One region of the Chromobacterium indicum genome, then DNA from elsewhere that is predicted to be linked to it. Evidence: riboswitches for the same ligand, from Rfam matches in the RefSeq annotation. Region 1 holds a riboswitch; the other holds the start of a gene.
What was found. Region 1 has a riboswitch for glycine ahead of VA599_RS00570 (trimeric intracellular cation channel family protein). Riboswitches for the same ligand answer to the same signal wherever they lie in the genome.

Region 1 (10,325 bases):
TGGAGCCGGAAAAGCCGCTGCCCAAGGTGGATCGCGAGTACTACGTGATGCAGGGCGAATTCTACACCGGCACCGGGTATCGGGCCGGCGGGCTGCAGCCCTTCGACATGCAGAAGGCGATAGATGAAAAGCCGACCTATGTGCTGTTCAACGGCGCCGACCGCGCGCTGGCCGGCAACAAGGCGCTGACGGCCAAGGCCGGTGAAAAGGTCCGGATCTACTTCGGCGTCGGCGGTCCCAATCTCGCTTCCAGTTTCCACATCATCGGCGCGATCTTCGACAAGGTGTACAACGAGGGCAGCGCCCATTTCCAGCGCAATGTGCAGACCACGATGGTGCCCGCCGGGGGCTCGGCCATCGTCGAGTTCACGCCCAGGGTGCCGGGCAGCCTGACCCTGGTCGACCATTCGCTGACGCGGGCTTTCAACAAGGGGGCGATCGGCCTGTTGACGGTCAGCGGCCCCGAGCGGCCCGACATCTATTCCAAGGGCGTGATCAGCGCGCTGGGCGCGGCGTCGCCGGTGTCGGCAAGACCTTCCCTGGGCGAAGGCGCGCCGGTCAACGCCGAGCCGCCGCAAACGCACGAAGCGGCGCCGACCGATCATGGCCGGGCGGTGTTCAGCAAAAACTGCGTGGTCTGCCACCAGGCCAATGCGCAGGGACTGGACGGCGTGTTTCCGCCGCTGGCCAATTCCGATCTGATCCAGAAGCGTCCTCTGGAGGCGGCCAGGATCATCCTTGGCGGCCGCGCGGGGCCGATCACCGTCAACGGCGTCAATTACAACGGCGTGATGCCCGCGCTGGACTTGTCGGATCAGGAGGTGGCCGACGTGCTCAACTATGTCAGCACGCAATTCAACCATGGCAAGCCGGTGGTCACGGTGGACGAGGTGAAGACGCTGCGGGCGCAGCGGCAATGAGCGCGCGCCTGGCGCTCGCGCTGGCGTGTTGCGGGCTGTTGGCGTGGCATGCGGCGCGGGCCGCCGATTATGAGGCGGTATCCGGCGGGGCTTTTCGCAGCGCTTTGTCTCCGGATGGCGCGACCGTGGCGGTCAAACCATACCGGCTGAGGGCGAGGCCAGTCACCAACGGCGAGTTCCTGCGCTTCGCGCAGGTGCATCCGGCGTGGCGGCGCGGGGTGGTTCCCGCCCTGTATGCCGGGGGTGGATATCTCGCCGACTGGCGCGCCGCTGACGACTTTGGCGATCTGCCTGCAGATGCGCCGGTCACCCGCGTCAGCTGGCATGCGGCGCGCGCCTATTGCCGCAGCGAGGGCGCCCGCCTGCCCGCGTGGCACGAGTGGGAGATGGCGGCAGCGGCCGATGCCGGCCGCCGCGACGCCCGGGATGATCCGCAGTGGCGGGCGCGCATCCTGCAATGGTACGCGCAGCCGACTGGGCGGCTGCTGGCGCCGGTGGGGCGAGAGCCCAATGTCTGGGGCGTCAGCGACTTGCATGGTTCCATCTATGAGTGGGTGGAGGATTTCAACGGCCTGTTCGTCACCAGCGACAGCCGATCCCAAGGGGAGCAGCGCACGCTGGCCACCTGCGGCGCGGCGGCCTTGTCGCTGGGCGACCGGGAAAATTACGCGATCCTGATGCGCATCGCGATGCTGGCGGCGCTGAACGCCGCCGACACCGTGGGCACGGTGGGTTTCCGCTGCGCCAGGGATGAATCGGAGGAAAGACCATGAGGGGATGGAAAGGCGGCCTGGCCGCATGTTTGCTGGCGCTGGCGTCGAGCGGGGGCTGGGCGGGAAATGATCTGCCGGGCGATTCGTTGTACCGGCTGGATGCGCCGCTGACCACTCAGCGCGGCGACGCGCTGCAGTTCTCGGATCTGGCCGGCAAGCCGGCGCTGATCACCATGTTCTACGGCGATTGCAAACTGGCTTGTCCGATCGTGATGGAGGGCGTGAAATCCATCATCGCCGCGCTGCCGGCCAGGGACAGGGATCGGGTGACGGTGTTGATGGTGAGCCTGAATCCAGGGGCGGACACGCCGGTAAGTTTGTCGCATCTGGCGGGCGAGCACGGAATCCGGGCGCGGAACTGGCTGCTCGCGGTCGGCAAGTCGGATGAAGACACCCGCGGCGTCGCCGCCGCGCTGGGCATACGCCATCGGCGGCTGGAAAGCGGCGAGATCAACCACTCCACCCGCATCGTGGTGACGGACCCGCAGGGCAGGATCGTAGCCTCCACCGAGGATATCGGCCCCAAGCCCGATCCGGTGGTGGTCAAGGCCCTGCGCGCGCTGCTCAAGTAAGGGAGGCGATCACTTTTCCAGTTGCCAGAACAGCGGCTGGACGAAAGGGGACCACCGCGCGGTGCGCACGCCGGCCTCGGCCAGCGCGTCGCGCGTCCATTGGTTGCAGGTGACGATGGGGTTGTAGCGGCCATGGGCGGGGTAGAAGGCGTCGTTGTCGCCGTAGTGATAACCCTTTTCCTGTCGTGCCTGGCCGTTGGCGTCAAAAGGCGCGCTGCGGCGGATGAAGTCAACCAGCCGGCGGTATTGTTCTGGACTGAGCAGAATGCGCCGGGTGTCTTTGCCTTCCGTCGGCTGGGGCAGGTATTCCACGTGCAGCACGCTTTGGTCGAAAGCCAGCGCGGCCAAGGCTTTGCCGGCGCTCAGGTCTTCCCAGTTTTGAATGGTCAGGAAGAATACCTTGCTGCCCCAGCCGATGGAGATATAGGGCGAGCGCGCGTATTGATCGGGGCGGCGGATGTGTTCCGGAGGAAAGGCGGCGGACCAGTCCATCGCGTCGGTTTTGACCGGCATGATCAGGCTGGTGTGCACGCCATTGCTGTCCAGGTAGATGGGTATGCCGCCTGCGGGCGGCTGCCAGCTGCGGTTGGCGGGCAGCCAGCCCAGCGCCAGCGCGGCGAGCAGGTAGCAGATCAGTAGCGCGGGAATAACCAGCAGCAGGCGCAGAAGGTGGCGAAAGGCGATGCCGGAAATGTGCATGGTGTTGGCGAGCTTGTCGGGTATCGGATATCAGGGGAATCTTATTTACCTTGGGTTGCGGTGGGCTGTCAAATATCCATTTTCATTTCCCTGGCTGGAGTTTGGGACGCGCGCGAGGAAAGTGACATCCATGGTTGGGCATGGTTGTGGCGCAGCGCTGACGGCTGGAATGCGAAACACCCCGCTAGGGCGGGGTGTTTGTCTTGGGGCTCAGTGGTGGTCGTGCCGGTAGGCGAACACCGGAAGCTGCCATTCGCGCCACAGCGCGACTAGGCGCAGCGCCAGGCCGAAGGCGAAGCTGGCGATCACGTTCCAGTCATGGGGCATGGCCAGATGGTTGAGGCCCAGGTACAGGATGGCCACCAGCAGCGACACGCTGGCGTACAGCTCGCGGCGGAATACGATGGGCACGCGGTTGCACAGCACGTCGCGCAGAATGCCGCCGGCGATGCCGGTGATCATGCCGGCCATTACGATGATGACCGGGTGGTAGCCCATGCCCAGCGCCACGTCGCAGCCGATGATGGTGAACGCCACCAGGCCCAGCGCGTCCAGGATCAGGAACAGGCGGTTCAGATGGCGCATATAACGGGCGACCAGGACCGCGGCCAGGCCGCCGGCCACCACCAGCAGCACGTACTCCGGATGCTGGGTCCAGCCTATCGGGTAACGGCCCAGCACGATGTCGCGCACGGTGCCGCCGCCCAGCGCGGTGAGGAAGGCGATGACGGCTACGCCGAAAATGTCCATGTGGCGGCGGCCGGCCGCCAGCGCGCCGGTCATCGCTTCCGCGGTGATGGCGATCAGGTAGATCAGGGTCAGCATGATGAAATCTTATGGGGGTGGAACGATGGAATGCCAGCCGGAGCGATGGCGCGCGGATGACGGAAAACGGAAATGAGGCGCGAAAGGCTCGCGCCGAGGCATGGATGAGCGGACAAGGCAAACTCCTGGACGGTTTCCGGGTTGGGTAACAGCCTCTCCCCTTGTCCTTTTACCTGAGAGTTGCGCGGCCTTTGGCCGCTTGCCCCTTCGGTGGGCCGCGCGGGGCGGCCTCTCTCCAATCGGCTTGAATCGATACTGCGCTGCGGTACGTTTGCCTGAGCGATTATGGGAGCTTGCGTCTTCGGCGGGGGCGCGGCCCCTCTCTCCCGCAGAACCGGAATATTAGCTTTCGCTATTGCAATAGTCAATGCGGGAACCGAGTCGCCCCGGCTCCCGCGCATGGCTTAGGCCTTGCCCCGCTTGCCGGGCGCGGAAGCGGCCGGCGGCGTGCCTGGAGCCTGGCCGTTGGCCTTGCCCGCAGGCTTTTTCGCGGCGCTCGTCCGCGTGGCCGGCTTGGCTATCGGCTTGATTTCCTCCGATGTCGGCTTCGGCGCGGCGGGCTTGGCGGTTGTTGCCGGCGTTTTGGCTGCCGGCGAGGGTTTTGCCGTGGCCGGTTTGCTTGCCGGAGTGGTCTTGCGCGCTGCCGGCTTGACGGTTTTGGCCGATGGTTTGGCGGCGGATGCAGGCTTCGCCGGGGCAGCTTTGCTTGTCGCGGCCTTCGCGGAAACGGTTTTGCCGGAGACGGGCTTGGCCACGGGGAGCGAAACGGCGGGGGCGGCCTCGACTGGGACCGGCGAGAGGACCGCAGGCTCCGCTTCAGCCCGAGCTGCGGGAGAGGCGGCGTGGATCGCGGCGTCGAGCTCCAGCGTCTTGGCCACCTCATTCAGCCGCGACTGGTGCTCGGCCGGAATGGGACCGTTCAGCGCCATCAGATCGCGAGCCAGCAGCCAGGCCTGATGGCGGCGACGAGCATCCGGCAGCAGCAGAGGCAGGCCGCGCAGCGCGCGCGGCGCGTCCAGCCGTACCAGCGCCACCTGATGTCGGACGATGTCCTTCAATTGCATCAGCGTCAGCGGATACTCGTGGCGCACGTCGCGCATCACCCGGCGGATGGCGTTGAACGGCCGTTCGTCCACCACGCCGATGCCGATGCTGACGTAAAGCAGCAACCGCACGAAGCCGTCGGCCAGCGTGCCTTGCTCGAAGCTGGGGTCCAGCGCTTCGCGCTTCAGGCGCGCCAGTTCCCGGGTTTCCCAGGTCAAGGCTTGGTTGCGCGGCTCGCCGGCGGGGGCGACGCCGACCAGCGTGGCGAGCTGCGGCGATTCGTAGACGGCGCGGAACAGCTGCTCCTGCGCGGCGTCGCGCAGGTCGCGGTAGTGGTCCAGCGACTGAACGATGAAGCCGGACAGCTGTTCCTGCCACAGCCACAGCGGATTGTCCGCCGCGACGGGCCGGCGTTGCTCGCGCACCTTGGCGGCGAGGTCCGGTAGCCACCACAGCCACGGGTTTTTCGGCGAGACCAGCGTCCGCTCCAGGCGGGCGGGGTGCAGCTCGCGCAGCAGGCGGGCGCTGGCCTCATTGCTGGCGGCGCGCAGCGCGGGGGAGACGTAGCGGTCGTACACGCCTTGGTTGATCTCGGACACGCGCTTCACCACTTCGAACGCGCGCTCGTCGTCGCGGCCGTCGTCCAGCGCCAGGATGTCGGACACCTCGCGCGCTTCGAAGCGGATGATGTAGCGGCCTTCGATGTATTCCTGGCCGGGCGCGTCGGGCGCGATGTCGTCGATGACGGCCTCGTACAGGCCGGGAGCCAGCACGTCGATCAGGTCCAGCGCGCTGGCGAATTCGCTGTGCTCTTTGTTGGCGACGCCGGCGGAGACGAAGATGCCGAGATGGCCCACCTTGTTGTGCAGGCAATAGACGATGGTCTGCTCGTTATTGCGGATGTCCTCGGCGCTGTCGTACAGGTCGGCGATCCAGTTCAGCGCTTGCTGCGGCGGCGTGATGTTATCGCCCCAGGATGCGAACACCATGATGGGCGAGCGGATGTTGCGCATGTCCACCCGTGCCTTGCCGTCATGGCTGGTGATCTTGCCGTGGACCAGCTCGTTGCCGACAAACAGCTTCTGGGTGATCCATTCCATTTCCGCCTTGTTCAGCAGGTAATGGCCGCCCCACCAGCGTTCGAAGTCCAGATAGCGTTGCGGCTCGGTGTCGATCTTGGCGTACAGATTGTAGGACTTCTTCCACAGGGTATTGGCCGGATCCAGCTTCTCGAAGTTCTCGACCAGATGGGCTCCGTCGAAATGGCCGTTGCCCAGGTCGCCGGCCAGCGACGCGGTCCAGGTGCCGCCGTTCAGGCCGCCGGCGTAGCGCATCGGGTTCTTGCCGCGCACGCCGGCCCAGTACGACAGCGGCGATCCGGCCAGCAGGATGGGGCCGACCAGTTCCGGCGCCACCGACGCCAGCATCGCCAATGCCCAGCCGCCCTGGCAGTTGCCGATCACGAAGGGCTTGCCGTCGCTGTCCGGGTGCAGCTCGTTGACGCGTTTGAGGAAGTGTCCTTCGGCCTTGGCCACGCTTTCTATGGTCTGGCCTGGCACCGGTTGGGGGAAGAACATCACGAAATAGCAGGGATGGCCCTGTTGCAGCGCGATGCCGATCTCGCTGTCCATCTTGAAGCCGCCGATGCCCGGCCCATGGCCGGCGCGGGGGTCGATGACGACGAAGGGGCGCTTGGCGGGATCGGTGGGCGGGCAGTTGGCCGGCGGCTGGATCGCCGCCAGCGCGTAGTTGGCCGGATCGGGCAGCTCACGGGCGTCCATGATGATCCGGTAGTCGAAAACCAGCACCGGAGGCTTGCCGCTTTCGCAGTGCTCCAGGTAGGCTTCGCCGCGGCGGTACAGCGTGTCCCAATACAGGATGCCGCGCTGGCAGGCGTCCAGCCAGTAATCAAACAACGGTTGAGGGAACGGGAACTTCCCGCCTTGAACTGCAGCAGTTGACCACATTGCAACCCCTTGTTCTTGAACGGTAGGAAAAGACGCGACGGCTCATCGCGAGCCATGGCCGTCACTGTACTCGTTATCTGCTGCGATGCAATAAATGCGAATGGTCTGGCGGCGATATGTGGCGCGCAGCCATCAATTTGTTGCAGCGCAAACAGAGGTTCGAGTCGCGGCGGCCGCTTCCAGTTCCTTGACCATCACCACGCTGGCGTAGGCTTTGTCCGGCCATTGCAGCGGCGCTTCGACGCGGTAGCCGCGCTTGCCGTAGCGTTCTACCAGATGGGTGGCGGGTTCGGCGGTGTCCAGGCGGATGCGGCGATAGCCCTGGAGGCGGGCCCAGTCCTCGGCGGCGTCCATCAGCCGCGAGCCCAGTCTTTGCCCTTGCCAGGCGGGATCGACGGCGAACTGCATCAGCACCGCTCCGTCGGTTTGGCGGAATTGCGGACAGGGCGAGGCGGGCCGCGGATGATGCACCGTAACGGTGCCGACCAGCTCGTCTCCATGCCACGCCAGCAGGCAGTAGCCGCCGGTGATGCGGCGGCGGGTGACGGCCGCGCTTTGATCCACCGCGGTGTAACGCAGGCCCATCGCGGCCAGCTGGGCATAGGCGCAGTGCAGCAGGGCGGTCAGTTGTTCGATCGAGTCGGTTTCGGCCAACGGGCGCAGCGTGAACATGTCTTCAATCATCCGGTACGGGAAACCTCGACTGAAGCAATTGTCATGCCGGGCGGATGTCGGCGCGCTGCCAGTCGCCGGCCATTTCCTCGCTGATCAGCTGTTCCGAGACGAAGTCGATGAAGGCGCGCACCGCCGGCGACAAGCCGCGGCGGGTGGGGAAGGCGGCGTGCAGGATGCCCCAGGGAAAGTCGTACTGCGGCAGGATGTGCCGCAGCCGTCCGTCCGCCAGCGCCTGGTGGCAGACGTTGGCCGGCAGCGCGGCGACGCCGATGCCGGCGATGGCGGCTTCCAGCAGCACGATCATGTCGTCGGTCATCAACCTGGGCGTGTCCAGGTGGATAGTGTAGCTCTGGCCGACATTGTCCAGCAGCACCCATTGGCCGCGGCCGTCCGGGCGGCTCATGGCCAGCGCGGGCAGGGAGGCCAGCCGTTCCGGCGTTTTCGGCTCGCCGTGGCTTTCCAGAAAGGCCGGACTGGCCACCAGGATCACCCGGCTCCGGCCCAGCCGGCGCACCACCAGGCTGGCGCTGTCTTCGATCACGTTGCGGACCCGGATTGCCACGTCCACGCCTTCTTCTATCAGGTCCACCCGGCGGTTGGTGGCGTCGAGGATCACCCGCACCTGCGGGTGGAGCGCCAGAAAGCGGGGCAACGCGGCGCTGAGCATGGTTTTGGACAGCAGCTCCGGGCAACTGACGCGGATCAGGCCGCGCGGCTCGGCGCTGCTGTGCAGCACCGTCTCGTCGGCCGCCTCGGCCTCGGCCAGCATCGCCTGGCAGTGCTGGTAGTACTGGCTGCCGATTTCGGTCAGCGACAGCCGGCGGGTGGTTCTTTGCAGCAGACGCACGCCCAGCCTGGCTTCCAGCTCGGCTACGCGGCGGGACAGCTTGGACTTGGGAATGCCCAGCACGCGTCCGGCGGCCATGAAGCCGCCGTGCTCGACGACTTTGGCGAAGTACAAGAGATCGTTCAGGTCCTGCATGATTGTTTCATTGATGGAACAATGTTTCCGATTTTAACAGTCTAGTCCTGATTGTTCTGGATATCTATCATCCACTCATCGCAATCGAACCCCGAAGGACCCAGACCATGAAACTGCTTCACCTCGACTCCAGCATCCTGGCCGACAACTCCGTCACCCGCGAATTGTCCGCCGTCGTCGCCAACACCCTGCGCCAGCGCCACGCCAATGTGGAAACCAGCTACCGCGACCTGGCGGCCAACCCGATCGCCCACCTGTCCGGCGAAATCGTCGGCGCGCGTTTCGCGCCCGAATCCGACTGGACCGCGACCCAGCGCAGCGAGGCCGCGCTGAGCGACCAGCTGATCGAGGAATTCCTGGCTGCGGACGTGCTGGTCATCGGCGCGCCGATGTACAACTTCTCCATCCCGACGCAGCTGAGAAGCTGGATCGACCGCGTGTTCGCCGCTGGCCGCACTTTCAAGTACACCGAAACCGGCCCGGTGGGCCTGGTGAAGGACAAGAAAGTGGTGTTGGTGTCCGCCCGCGGCGGCGTGCACAGCGGCGAGCAGGGCAGCCTGATGGATTTCCAGGAAGACTACCTGGTGAAAGTGCTGGGCTTCCTGGGCGTCAGCGATGTGGAAATCATCCGCGCCGAAGCAGTCAATATGGGGCCGGACAAGCGCGCCACCTCCATTCACATGGCCAAGGAGGCCATCGCCAAGCTGGCGCTGTAATACCGGCTGGCCATGAAAAAGCCCGGCTTTCGAGCCGGGCTTTTTTGCGTCCATGTCATTCCAGCGGCTGCTTCAGCACTTGATCCACGCTGGCTTCGCTCAAGTAGCGGCGCAGGATCGCGCGCAAGGCGCCGTCGCGGTACATCTTGCGCAGCTCCTGGTGCCAGAGCTCGGCGGCGGCCGGCGTGAACCGCGCCTTGCTCAGCGCGATGGAGCCGGCGATGGTTTCGCCGTCGGGGAAGAAGTCGCGCGCGTTGACCAGTTGCTCGGCGTGGTGGGCGCGAAACCATGGATCGTAGCTGATGGGGTGCGCGAGAACGACGTCCACCAAACCGTTGACCAGCATGCGGTACAGGTCGTCTTCGCTTTCCGCGATCACCAGCTTGTGTTGCTGGGCAAGGTCGTTCAGCAGCCGATCCTGGGCGGGGCTGTGGCGATAGCCGCGTATCGCTCCCCAGCGCAGAGAGGGGGACTTGAGCAGATCGTCTAGCGAATCGGCCCGGTTGGAACGCGGCAGCAGCACCATGTTCTTGCTGTGGTTGTAGGGATACAGCCACAGATAGCGCTGGCGCTCCGGCGTGATCAAGGTAGAGGAGCCGATGTCAGCCAATCCAAGCTCCAGTTGCTTGAGCGCGCGGATGCGCGGGTAGTCGGCCTCCGCGCGGATCGGGCAATCCAGCCGCCGCGCCAGCTCGCGCACCAGGTCGACATCGTAGCCCTTTCCCTGGTGGTAGGCGACGCCGAAATCATAGTAGGCGATGGCCAGCGGTCCCTGCGGACAGGCGGGATTGCCAGCCTGGGCGGTTAGCGGCAGGAGGAGCGGAATCAGCCAGCCGGCCAGGCGCTGTAGGAAGGGGGTGCGCATCATTCCAGCGGCTTCTGCATCATCTGCTTGGCGGCGCTCTCGTTCAGATAGCGGCGCAGGATGTCGTACAGGCTGCCGTCCTGATACATCTTCAGCAGCTCCTGATGCCATTTCTCGGCGGCGGCGCGGCCGAAGCGCGCCTTGCTCAGCGCCAGGCCGCTGGCGACCATGTCGGTTTCCGGATACAGGTCCAGCACCACGATCTGGCCGGCGTTGGGCAGCACGCGCAGCCAGCGTCCATAGCTGAACGGTTGGGCGAAAATCGCGGTGACCACGCCGCTGCTCAG
Region 2 (10,325 bases), on a different contig from region 1:
CCAGCCGCAAAAAGACGGCGAAGACGGCTGGGAGGAGTTCTGAGGACTTGAAGATTGGCTGGACATGGGATGCGCAGCCGCCGCGATGGCGGCTGCGCGGGGGGATGCGGCATGGCCGACGAAACGGAACTCAAGTTCACCCGCAACGACTTCAAGCGGGTCCGCGAGATGATCTATCAGCGGGTAGGCATTTCGCTCAGCGATTCCAAGACCCATATGGCGTATGCCCGACTGTCCAAGCGGGTGCGCTCGCGCGGGCTGCGCAGCTTTTCCGATTACCTGGACCTGTTGCAGCATAGCGAGGAAAGCGACGAGTGGCAGGGTTTCATCAATGCGCTGACCACCAATCTGACCTCGTTCTTCCGGGAGTCCCATCATTTCGACATTCTGCGCGAGCACGCCCGGGCGCGCCGGAAAAGCGGTGAAACGCTCAGGGTGTGGAGCGCGGCTTCGTCCACCGGGGAGGAGCCGTACTCGATCGCCATCATCTTGCTCGAACTGTGGCGGGAGGCCGGCGGCGGGGCCTTTCAACTGCTGGCGTCCGATATCGATACCAATGTGTTGCAGCAGGCTGCGCATGGCGTTTATGCCAGAGATCGGGCCGAGAAGGTGTCCGACGCCCAGCTCCGGCGATATTTCGACAAGGGCGTGGGCCGCAACGAGGGCATGATCCGGCTCAAGCGGCAGGTGAGGGACGCGGTGTCCTTCTTCCAGTTCAATCTGGTGGCGCCAAGCTGGCCGGATATCGGCCGTTTCGACGCGATCTTCTGCCGCAATGTGATGATCTATTTCGACAAGCCCACCCAGGCGGCTATCCTGAACCGGCTGGCAGCCTGCCTGAGGCCGGATGGTTTGCTGATGCTCGGGCATTCGGAAAGCATCACGCACCTGACCGACGCCTACGCCGGGTGCGGCAGAACCACCTATCGGCTGGCGCGCCCTGGCGCAGGGGAGGAGGGCGAATGAGCGCGGCGGGCAGGAAGATACGGGTGGTGGTGGTCGACGATTCTGCGCTGGTGCGCAGCCTGCTGACCGCCATCGTCAACGAGGCGCCGGACATGGAGGTGGTGGCGACGGCGGCCGATCCCATCATCGCCCGGGAGAAAATACGGGAAACCAATCCCGACGTGGTGACGCTGGATGTGGAAATGCCGCGGATGGACGGGCTGGAGTTCCTGCGCCGCCTGATGCGGCTGAGGCCGACGCCGGTGCTGATGATCTCGTCCTTCACCGATGCGGGATCGGAAACCACGCTCGCGGCGCTCGAGATCGGCGCCGTCGATTTCATCCACAAACCGGCCAACGACATCGCGCGGCATATGCAGGAATACGCGGAGGACATACGCGAGAAGCTCAGAGCGGCCGCCGAGGCCAGGTTGAGACAACCACGCCGCTTCCTCCCGCCGAGGTCGGCGAGGAGGATGGGAGTGGCCGCGCCGCTGAGAAAGGATGTGCTGGTATTCGTCGGGGCCTCTACCGGAGGAACCGAGGCGATCAAGGACTTTCTGATGGGCATGCCGGCCGATGGACCGCCCATTCTGATCGTTCAGCACATGCCCGAGCATTTCACTTTCACTTTCGCGATGCGCCTGGACAGGCTATGCCCGATACGGGTGAAGGAGGCTGAGGAGGGCGAGGCGGTGCGGCCCGGGGTCGCCTACATCGCGCCGGGCCACTCCCACATGCGGGTGGCCCCGGCCGCCGGCGGCGGTTACCGGATCGCGCTGGACCAGGGGGAGAGGGTCAACCGCCATCGCCCGGCGGTGGATCCCTTGTTCGAATCCGCGGCCAGGCTGTTGGGCAAGAAGGCCATCGGCGTGATCCTCACCGGCATGGGCAAGGACGGCGCGGAAGGCTTGTTGCAGATGCGCCACGCCGGCGCCGCCACCTTCGGGCAGGATGAGGCCAGCTGCGTGGTATACGGCATGCCGCGCGAGGCGTTCAAGATAGGCGCGGTGATGCATGTGCATCCTTTGAGCCGGTTGGCGGAAAAGGTGGTCGAGTGCCTGCAGGGCCACGCCGAAGGGGCGATTACATGAGCCATGCCGATCCGGCGCCCAGCTACAGCCACCAGTACTACGACAAGCATTTCCAGATCATGGCGGTCAAGGTGTTTCCCGGCGAGTTCCACGCCACCAACCAACCCAGGCTGCTGGTGACGCTGCTGGGTTCTTGCGTATCGGTATGCCTGAGCGACCGCCTCTCCGGCGTGGCCGGCATGAACCACTTTTTGTTGCCCGAAGGCTCGCTGGAGCTGGGTTCCGGCGCGTCTGCCGCCCGCTTCGGCGTCAACGCGATGGAGTTGCTGATCACCGACATGCAAAAGCTCGGCGCGATGCGCAACCGGTTGGAGGCCAAGATTTTCGGAGCCGGCAATGTGCTGGACGGCATGACGATGGTCAGGGTGGGGGAGCGCAACAGCCATTTCATCCGCACCTACCTGGCCAACGAGCAGATTCCCATCTTGGCCGAGGATTTATTGGGGGAGTACGCGCGCAAGGTGTATTTCTTCACGGAGACGGGCAAGGTGCTGATCAAGAAATTGAAGCGCACCAGCGCGGCGATCAAGCAAGAGCAGCCGTATCGCGGCCGCATCGTGGATCAGAACGAAGGAGCCAGGACCGGCGACATCGATCTGTTCATCTGAGCCGGCGAGCGGGCCCGGAACGAAAAAGGCGGCCGGAAGGCCGCCTCTGGTTTTGAGCGGAATGCGGGTTAGCGTTCCAGATGGGGCAGCTTGTCCTTCACGTCGGCCCAGTCCGCGTGGTCGGGCAGCGGATCGATGCGCTCGACGATGCTAGGCCAGTTCTTGGCCAGTTCCGCGTTGAGCGCGATGAATCCTTGCTGGTCCTTGGGCACGTCGTCTTCAGCGTAGATGGCGCTGACAGGGCATTCAGGCACGCACAGCGAGCAGTCGATGCACTCGTCCGGGTCTATCGCCAGGAAGTTGGGGCCTTCGCGGAAGCAGTCGACCGGGCAGACCTCGACGCAGTCGGTGTATTTGCATTTGATACAGGCATCGGTTACAACGTACGCCATTCGTGTATCCTCAGTAAGGCTGGATCGTGATTCGGGATAATCGTCATTTTAGCGGTAAATTTCCTTTCTGACGCTCCGGCAAATTCCTCAAGATGTCCAATGCGATCTACCGGGGCCGTTTCGCCCCCAGTCCCACCGGCCTGCTGCACGCGGGCTCGCTCAGCACCGCCGTCGGCAGCTACCTGGAAGCGCGCAGCCGCGGCGGCGAATGGCTGCTGCGGATGGAGGATCTGGATCCGCCACGCGAGGTGCCGGGCGCGGCCGACGACATCCTGCGCACGCTGGAGGCTTTCGGCTTCGAGTGGGACGGCGAGGTGGCGTACCAGAGCCGCCGCCATGGCTTGTACCGCGCCGCGCTGGAACGGTTGGCCGCCTCCGGCCAAGCTTACGCCTGCTGCTGCACCCGCAAGGAAATCGCCGCGCATGCCCGGCGCGGCTTGGATGGCTATGTTTACCCGGGCACCTGCCGGCGCGGCTGCCCCGGCGGCCGCGAGGGCCGGGCCTGGCGTTTGGCCGTGGCCGAAGGGGAGCGGGTGGTGGACGACAGGCTGCAGGGCGCGTACCGGCAGGACCTGGCGCGCGACATCGGCGATTTCGTGTTGCTGCGCGCCGACGGCTTCTGGGCCTATCAACTCGCGGTGGTGGTGGATGACGCGGAGCAGGGCGTCACCGACATCGTCCGCGGCGCCGATCTGCTGGTGTCCACGCCGCGCCAGCTGGCGGTTTACGACGCGCTCGGCCTGCCCGCGCCAGGTTATTGCCACCTGCCGGTGCTGACCAACGCAGCCGGCGAGAAATTGTCCAAGCAGACGCTGGCGCCGGCGATATCGACTGGCGATGCCGCGCGGCAGTTGCGCGCGGCGCTTGAGCTGCTGGGCCATGTCCCGCCGGCGGGTTGCGAGAGCCTGGACGATCTGTGGCGCTGGGCGGCGGCGAATTGGTCATTGAGCCGCGTGCCGGCCGGCCCCTTGCAACTTCCTCATTCCTGACGATTTTCCACGTTAATGACATAAGCATCTGCCTGCTAACGGTTTTTTGATGAAAAAAATCGTCAATGCGACATGTTTTTACGTCAAAACTGTGTTTTAATGCGCCCTTTTTTTGGCGCGGCGGCAGGCCGCACCCGGTTGCGGCGCAGCCGAGCGTTCTGGCTTCGGCTATCTTGAAGCCATGGCCCATAGGCCTGTCGATGCGGTTTTGACCTTTTCCGCATGTCTGACGCCGGGTGTGACTATCCCGGCGCGCGATGCTTTCGTTCCCACGGAGAGTCAGGTTTGAACGAAAACAGTTCCACTCAAAAGAAGGGCTCGCTCGGAGTCTGGATGTGCACCGCCCTGGTGGTGGGCAATATGATAGGCTCCGGCGTTTTCCTGCTACCGGCCTCGTTGGCGCCGTTCGGCGGCGTGTCGATGCTGGGCTGGCTGCTGACCTCCTGCGGCGCCATCTGCCTGGCGCTGGTGTTCGCCCGCCTGTCGGCCATTCTGCCGCGCGAGGGCGGACCTTACGCCTACATCCACGCGGGCTTCGGCGATTTCGCCGGCTTTTGGATCGCCTGGGGCTACTGGATCGCGCTATGGGCCGGCAACGCCGCGCTGGCGGTGGCGGCCACCAGCTATATGCAGGTGTTTTTCCCGGTATTGGGGCACAACGAGCCGCTGGCGGGGGCGGTCGCCATCGGCCTGATCTGGATCGTCACCTGGATCAACAGCCGCGGCGCGCGCAGCTCCGGCGTGGTGGCGGTGGTGACCACGCTGCTGAAGCTGCTGCCGTTGGCGGCGGTCACCTTCATCGGCTTCTTCCATTTCCAGCCGGAAAACCTGGCATTCAATCCGCACAACAAGCCGCTGCTGTCTTCGTTGTCCGCGACAATGGCGCTGACCTTGTGGGCCTTCCTCGGCCTGGAGTCGGCATCGGTGCCGGCCGGCGACGTGGTGGAGCCGGAGAAGACCATCCCACGCGCCACCGTGATCGGCACTTTGCTGGCCACCGTGCTTTATATCTTGTCCACGGTGTCGTTGATGGGCCTGATGCCGGCGGATACGTTGGCGGCTTCGCAGGCGCCGTTCGCCGACGCGGCCAAACTGATGTGGGGCGACTGGGGCTACTGGCTGGTGGGCTTCGGCGCGGTGGTGTCCTGCTTCGGCGCGCTCAACGGCTGGAGCCTGATGCAGGCGCACGTGCCGGCGGCCGCGGCCAAGGATGGCCTGTTCCCCAGCCGTTTCGACCAGCGCAACGCGGCCGGCGTGCCCATCTTCGGCCTGGTGCTGTCCAGCGCGCTGGTCACCATTCTGATGGCGATGAAGTATGCCGGCGGCGACAGCGGCGTGAAGATCTTCGAGTTCATCATCCTGCTGGCCACCGCCACCACGCTGTTGCCGTATGCCTTCTGCTCGATGGCGCTGATCGCGATCATGCTGATGCGCGGCAAGGAGTTCTCGCCCAAGGATTACGTCGCGCCCGGCTTCTTCGCCGGCATCGGCTTCGTCTATTCGCTGTGGGCGCTGTACGGCTCCGGCGCCGACATCGTGATGTGGGGCATGCTGCTGTTGCTGATGGGTCTGCCCATCTATGTCTGGCAGTTGAAGGAGCGGTTCGCTGGAGATTGACCGGTGTCCCGATGAGCGAAAAAGCGCAGCGCGATAGCCTGCGCTTTTTTCGTTTTCGAACCATTTTGATGCATGAAAATGAGCGGTTTTTTTCCTTGAAAAACATTTATCCAGACTGTTTGATATAGAAATAATATTGGCTTGCCAAGGCCCGGATATTGACACCATAATCGCCGGATCATACAGGAGAGAGCGGCTTTTCGGCCGCCGCCGAAGGCGCAAGCGCACCCGCAATCGCTCAGGCAAAAGGACTGTATCATCGGGCCGGCGGCAGCCGGTTCGCGCAATCTGGAGAGCGGCGCCCGCGCGGCGTCCACCGAAGGGGCTAACGGCTTATCCGGCCGGAAAATCTCAGGTGCAGGGACAGAGGGGTGTGGTTGATAGAGGATATCCACACTTTGCTCGAAGGAACCGCGCCATGACGGCCCCGAAACGTACTCCGCTGTATGAAGCCCACCTCGCCGCCGGCGCCAAGATGGTCGATTTCGCCGGTTGGGAAATGCCCATCCATTATGGTTCCCAGCTGAAAGAGCATGAGATTGTCCGCACCGACGCGGGCATGTTCGACGTTTCCCACATGACGGTGGTCGACATCACCGGCTCCGACGCCAAAGCCTGGCTGCAAAAACTGATCGCCAACGACGTTGCCAAGCTCGGCTTCGAGGGCAAGGCGCTGTATTCCGGCATGCTGACCCCGGAAGGCACCGTCGTCGACGACCTGATCGTCTATCTCACTTCCTACGGCTACCGCATGGTGGTCAACGCCGGCACCACCGAAAAAGACTTGGCCTGGATGGAGAGCCAGAAGGCCGGCTTCGACGTGGCGCTGAAGGTGCGCCGCGATCTGGCGATGCTGGCGGTGCAGGGCCCGCAAGCCATAGACAAAGTCTGCGCCGTGAAGCCGGAACTGGCCGACGCCATCCGCGCGCTGAAAGTGTTCCAGGGTCTGCCGCAGGATGAATGGTTCTATGCCCGCACCGGCTATACCGGCGAAGACGGCCTGGAAATCATGGTTCCGGCCGACCAGGCCATCGCTTTCTTCAATCAACTGCAAGCCGCCGGCGTTTCTCCCATCGGCCTGGGCGCGCGCGACACGCTGCGCCTGGAGGCCGGCATGAATCTGTACGGCCACGACATGGACGAGACCGTGTCGCCGCTGGAAGCCGGCATGGGCTGGACCATCGCCTGGGAGCCGGCCGAGCGCAAGTTCAACGGCCGCGAGGCGCTGGAGGCGCAAAAGGCCGCCGGCGTGAAGATGAAGCAGGTGGGCTTGGTGCTGGAAGGCCGCGGCGTGCTGCGCGAAGGCCTGAAGGTGGTGGTGGAGGGCGTGGGCGAAGGCGTGATCACCAGCGGCACCTTCTCGCCGACGCTGAAGCATTCCGTCGCCATCGCCCGCGTGCCGGCCGCCACCGGCGCCGCCGCCCAGGTGGATCTGCGCGGCACGCTGACCGATGTGCGCGTGGTGAAGATGCCTTTCGTGCGCAACGGCAAGAAAGTTTTCGAATAATCGGGCAGCGCCTTGAGGCGACTGCCGTCACCATTGATCTGATCTTAAGCTGGAGAACTTCAAGATGAGCAACATTCCCGCCGAACTGAAATACGTCGACAGCCACGAGTGGCTGCGCCTGGAAGCCGACGGTTCCGTCACCGTGGGCATCACCGCGCACGCGCAGGAATTGCTGGGCGACATCGTCTTCGTCGAGCTGCCGAAAGCCGGCGAGAATCTGGCAAAGGATGAGCAGGCCGGCGTGGTGGAGTCGGTGAAGGCCGCTTCCGACGTCTACTGTCCGATCGCCGGCGAAGTGCTCGCCGTCAACGAGGAGCTGGAAGGCGAGCCGGAGCTGGCCAACAGCGATCCGTACGGCGACGGCTGGTTCTTCAAGATCAAGCCGGCCAACGCCGCGGATCTGGACGGCCTGATGGACGCCGCCGCCTACGCCAAGGAAATCGGCGCCTGATGTGATACGCCCCTGGTCGTCAGACAGGGGCTTTTTTTTGGCTACGAAAACCACGGAAAACACGAAACAGGCAAACGTGCGATATTGCTTCTTTGACGGGGCTCTGCGCGCTTGACGCCATGCAGTTCGTGTTCTTTCGTGGTTTTCGTGGCAAAAGAAAGGTTTTGTATGTCTCTTGCTGCACTCTTCAATCGCCACGAATTCATCGCCCGCCACATTGGCCCGTCCGACGCCGAGCGCGCCGAGATGCTGGCCGCCGTCGGCCTGCCGTCCATCGACGCGCTGGTCGACCAGACCCTGCCGGCCGACATCCGCCTGAACCGCCGCCTGGATCTGCCCTCGCCGCAGCCGGAAGCCGAGGCGCTGGCCGCGCTGAAGGCGGTAGCGTCCAAGAACGTGGTCAACAAATCCTTCATCGGCCTGGGCTACTATCCGGTGCTGACGCCCACCGTCATCCTGCGCAATGTGCTGGAGAACCCGGGCTGGTACACCGCTTACACCCCGTACCAGGCCGAGATCGCACAGGGCCGTCTGGAAGCATTGCTGAACTTCCAGCAGATGGTGATAGACCTGACCGGCCTGGAAATGGCCAACGCGTCGCTGCTGGACGAGGCTACCGCCGCCGCCGAGGCGATGGCGATGGCCAAGCGCGTGTCCAAGTCCAAATCCGTCAGCTTCTTCGTCGATAGCCGCGTGTTGCCGCAGACGCTGGACGTGATGAAGACCCGCGCCAAGTACTTCGGCTTCGAGCTGGTGCAGGGCCATCCGGAAGAGGCCGGCAACGGCGACTACTTCGGCGCGCTGTTCCAGTATCCGGGCGAAGCGGGCGATCTGATCGACCTGACCCCGCACATCGCTGCTATCAAGTCCAAGGGCGGCGTGGTCGCCGTCGCCGCCGACGTGATGGCGCTGGTGGCGCTGAAGTCGCCGGCGGAAATGGGCGCCGACATCGCCCTGGGCAATACCCAGCGCTTCGGCGTGCCGATGGGCTTCGGCGGCCCGCACGCAGCTTACTTCGCGTTCAAGGACGAGATGAAGCGCTCGGCGCCGGGCCGCATCATCGGCGTGTCCATCGACGCCAAGGGCAAGACCGCGCTGCGCATGGCGTTGCAAACCCGCGAGCAGCACATCCGCCGCGAGAAGGCCAATTCCAACATCTGCACCAGCCAGGTGTTGCTGGCCAATATCGCCGGCCTGTACGCCGTTTACCACGGCGCGGAAGGCGTGCAGCGCATCGCCGCCCGCATCCATCGCCTGGCCGCCATCTTCGCCCACGCGGTGAAAGAGGCCGGCGGCAAGCTGGTCTTCGACCGCTTCTTCGACACCGTGCAGGTGGACGCCCCCAAGGCCGACGCCATCTACGCCGCCGCGTTGGCCGCCGGCTACAACCTGCGCCGCGTCGGCAAGACCGTGCTGGGCGTGGCCTTCCATGAGGCCGCCACCGAAGCCGACTTGGCCAAGCTGATCGAGCTGTTCACCGGCAAGCCGGCGGATATCGCCGCCTTGGACGCCGCTGCCCAGGACGCCATCCCGGCGGCGCTGAAGCGCGAATCTGCCATCCTGACCCACCCGGTGTTCAACACCCACCATAGCGAGCACGAGATGCTGCGCTATATGAAGAAGCTGGAAAACCGCGACCTGGCGATGAACCACTCGATGATCTCGCTGGGCAGCTGCACCATGAAGCTGAACGCCACCAGCGAGATGATCCCGATCACCTGGCCGGAATTCGCCAATATGCACCCGTTCGCGCCGCGCGAGCAGACCGTCGGCTATCTGCAGCTGATCGAAGGTCTGCAAACGCAGCTGAAGGCGATCACCGGCTTCGACGCGATCTCGATGCAGCCCAACTCCGGCGCCCAGGGCGAATACGCCGGCCTGTTGGCGATCAGCCGCTACCATGAGTCGCGCGGCGAAGGCCACCGCGACATCTGCCTGATCCCGCAGTCGGCGCATGGCACCAATCCGGCCACCGCGCAGATGATGAATATGCAGGTGGTGGTGGTGAAGTGCGACGATGCCGGCAACGTCGACGTGGCCGATCTGAAGGCCAAGGCCGAGCAGCACGCCGCCAATCTGGCCGCGCTGATGATCACCTATCCGTCCACCCACGGCGTGTTCGAGCAGGGCATCAAACAGATCTGCGAGATCGTTCACGCCCACGGCGGCCAGGTCTACATGGACGGCGCCAACCTGAACGCCCAAGTGGGCCTGACCCGTCCGGCCGACATCGGCGCCGACGTGTCGCACATGAATCTGCACAAGACCTTCTGCATCCCGCACGGCGGCGGCGGACCGGGCATGGGGCCTATCGGCCTGAAAGCCCACTTGGCGCCGTTCATCGCCAACCACGTGGTGGCACCGGTGCCGGGCGCGGTGGAAGGCCAGACCGCGGTGTCGGCCGCGCCGTTCGGCTCGGCCTCCATCCTGCCGATCTCCTATATGTACATCGCGATGATGGGCGCCGAGGGCATGAAACAGGCCACCGAGAACGCGCTGCTGTCGGCCAACTACCTGGCCACCCGCCTGGCCGAGCACTTCCCGGTGCTGTACACCGGCGCCAATGGCCGCGTCGCGCACGAGTGCATCATCGACCTGCGCCCGCTGAAGGCCGCCTCCGGCGTGACCGAAGTGGACGTGGCCAAGCGCCTGATGGACTACGGCTTCCACGCGCCGACCATGAGCTTCCCGGTGCCAGGCACGCTGATGATCGAGCCGACTG

Region 2: another riboswitch for glycine. It lies ahead of gcvT (glycine cleavage system aminomethyltransferase GcvT); the one in region 1 lies ahead of VA599_RS00570 (trimeric intracellular cation channel family protein).

Annotation. Positions count from the first base shown of each region.
Region 1 covers NZ_JAYFSJ010000001.1:90,084-100,408, forward strand. The annotation lists gene nirK (copper-containing nitrite reductase) at 1-920, shown strand, start outside; gene VA599_RS00555 (formylglycine-generating enzyme family protein) at 917-1,693, shown strand; gene VA599_RS00560 (SCO family protein) at 1,690-2,265, shown strand; gene VA599_RS00565 (TIGR02117 family protein) at 2,275-2,964, opposite strand; gene VA599_RS00570 (trimeric intracellular cation channel family protein) at 3,175-3,789, opposite strand; glycine riboswitch at 3,941-4,038, opposite strand; glycine riboswitch at 4,043-4,128, opposite strand; gene VA599_RS00575 (DUF3141 domain-containing protein) at 4,194-6,800, opposite strand; gene VA599_RS00580 (GNAT family N-acetyltransferase) at 6,933-7,472, opposite strand; gene VA599_RS00585 (LysR substrate-binding domain-containing protein) at 7,516-8,457, opposite strand; gene VA599_RS00590 (FMN-dependent NADH-azoreductase) at 8,565-9,173, shown strand; gene VA599_RS00595 (substrate-binding periplasmic protein) at 9,229-10,041, opposite strand; gene VA599_RS00600 (substrate-binding periplasmic protein) at 10,038-10,325, opposite strand, start outside.
Region 2 covers NZ_JAYFSJ010000003.1:213,400-223,724, reverse strand. The annotation lists gene VA599_RS05850 (methyl-accepting chemotaxis protein) at 1-43, shown strand, start outside; gene VA599_RS05845 (CheR family methyltransferase) at 70-966, shown strand; gene VA599_RS05840 (protein-glutamate methylesterase/protein-glutamine glutaminase) at 963-2,039, shown strand; gene cheD (chemoreceptor glutamine deamidase CheD) at 2,036-2,647, shown strand; gene fdxA (ferredoxin FdxA) at 2,716-3,039, opposite strand; gene gluQRS (tRNA glutamyl-Q(34) synthetase GluQRS) at 3,144-4,028, shown strand; gene VA599_RS05820 (amino acid permease) at 4,362-5,645, shown strand; glycine riboswitch at 5,819-5,909, shown strand; glycine riboswitch at 5,924-6,022, shown strand; gene gcvT (glycine cleavage system aminomethyltransferase GcvT) at 6,064-7,152, shown strand; gene gcvH (glycine cleavage system protein GcvH) at 7,217-7,603, shown strand; gene gcvP (aminomethyl-transferring glycine dehydrogenase) at 7,772-10,325, shown strand, end outside.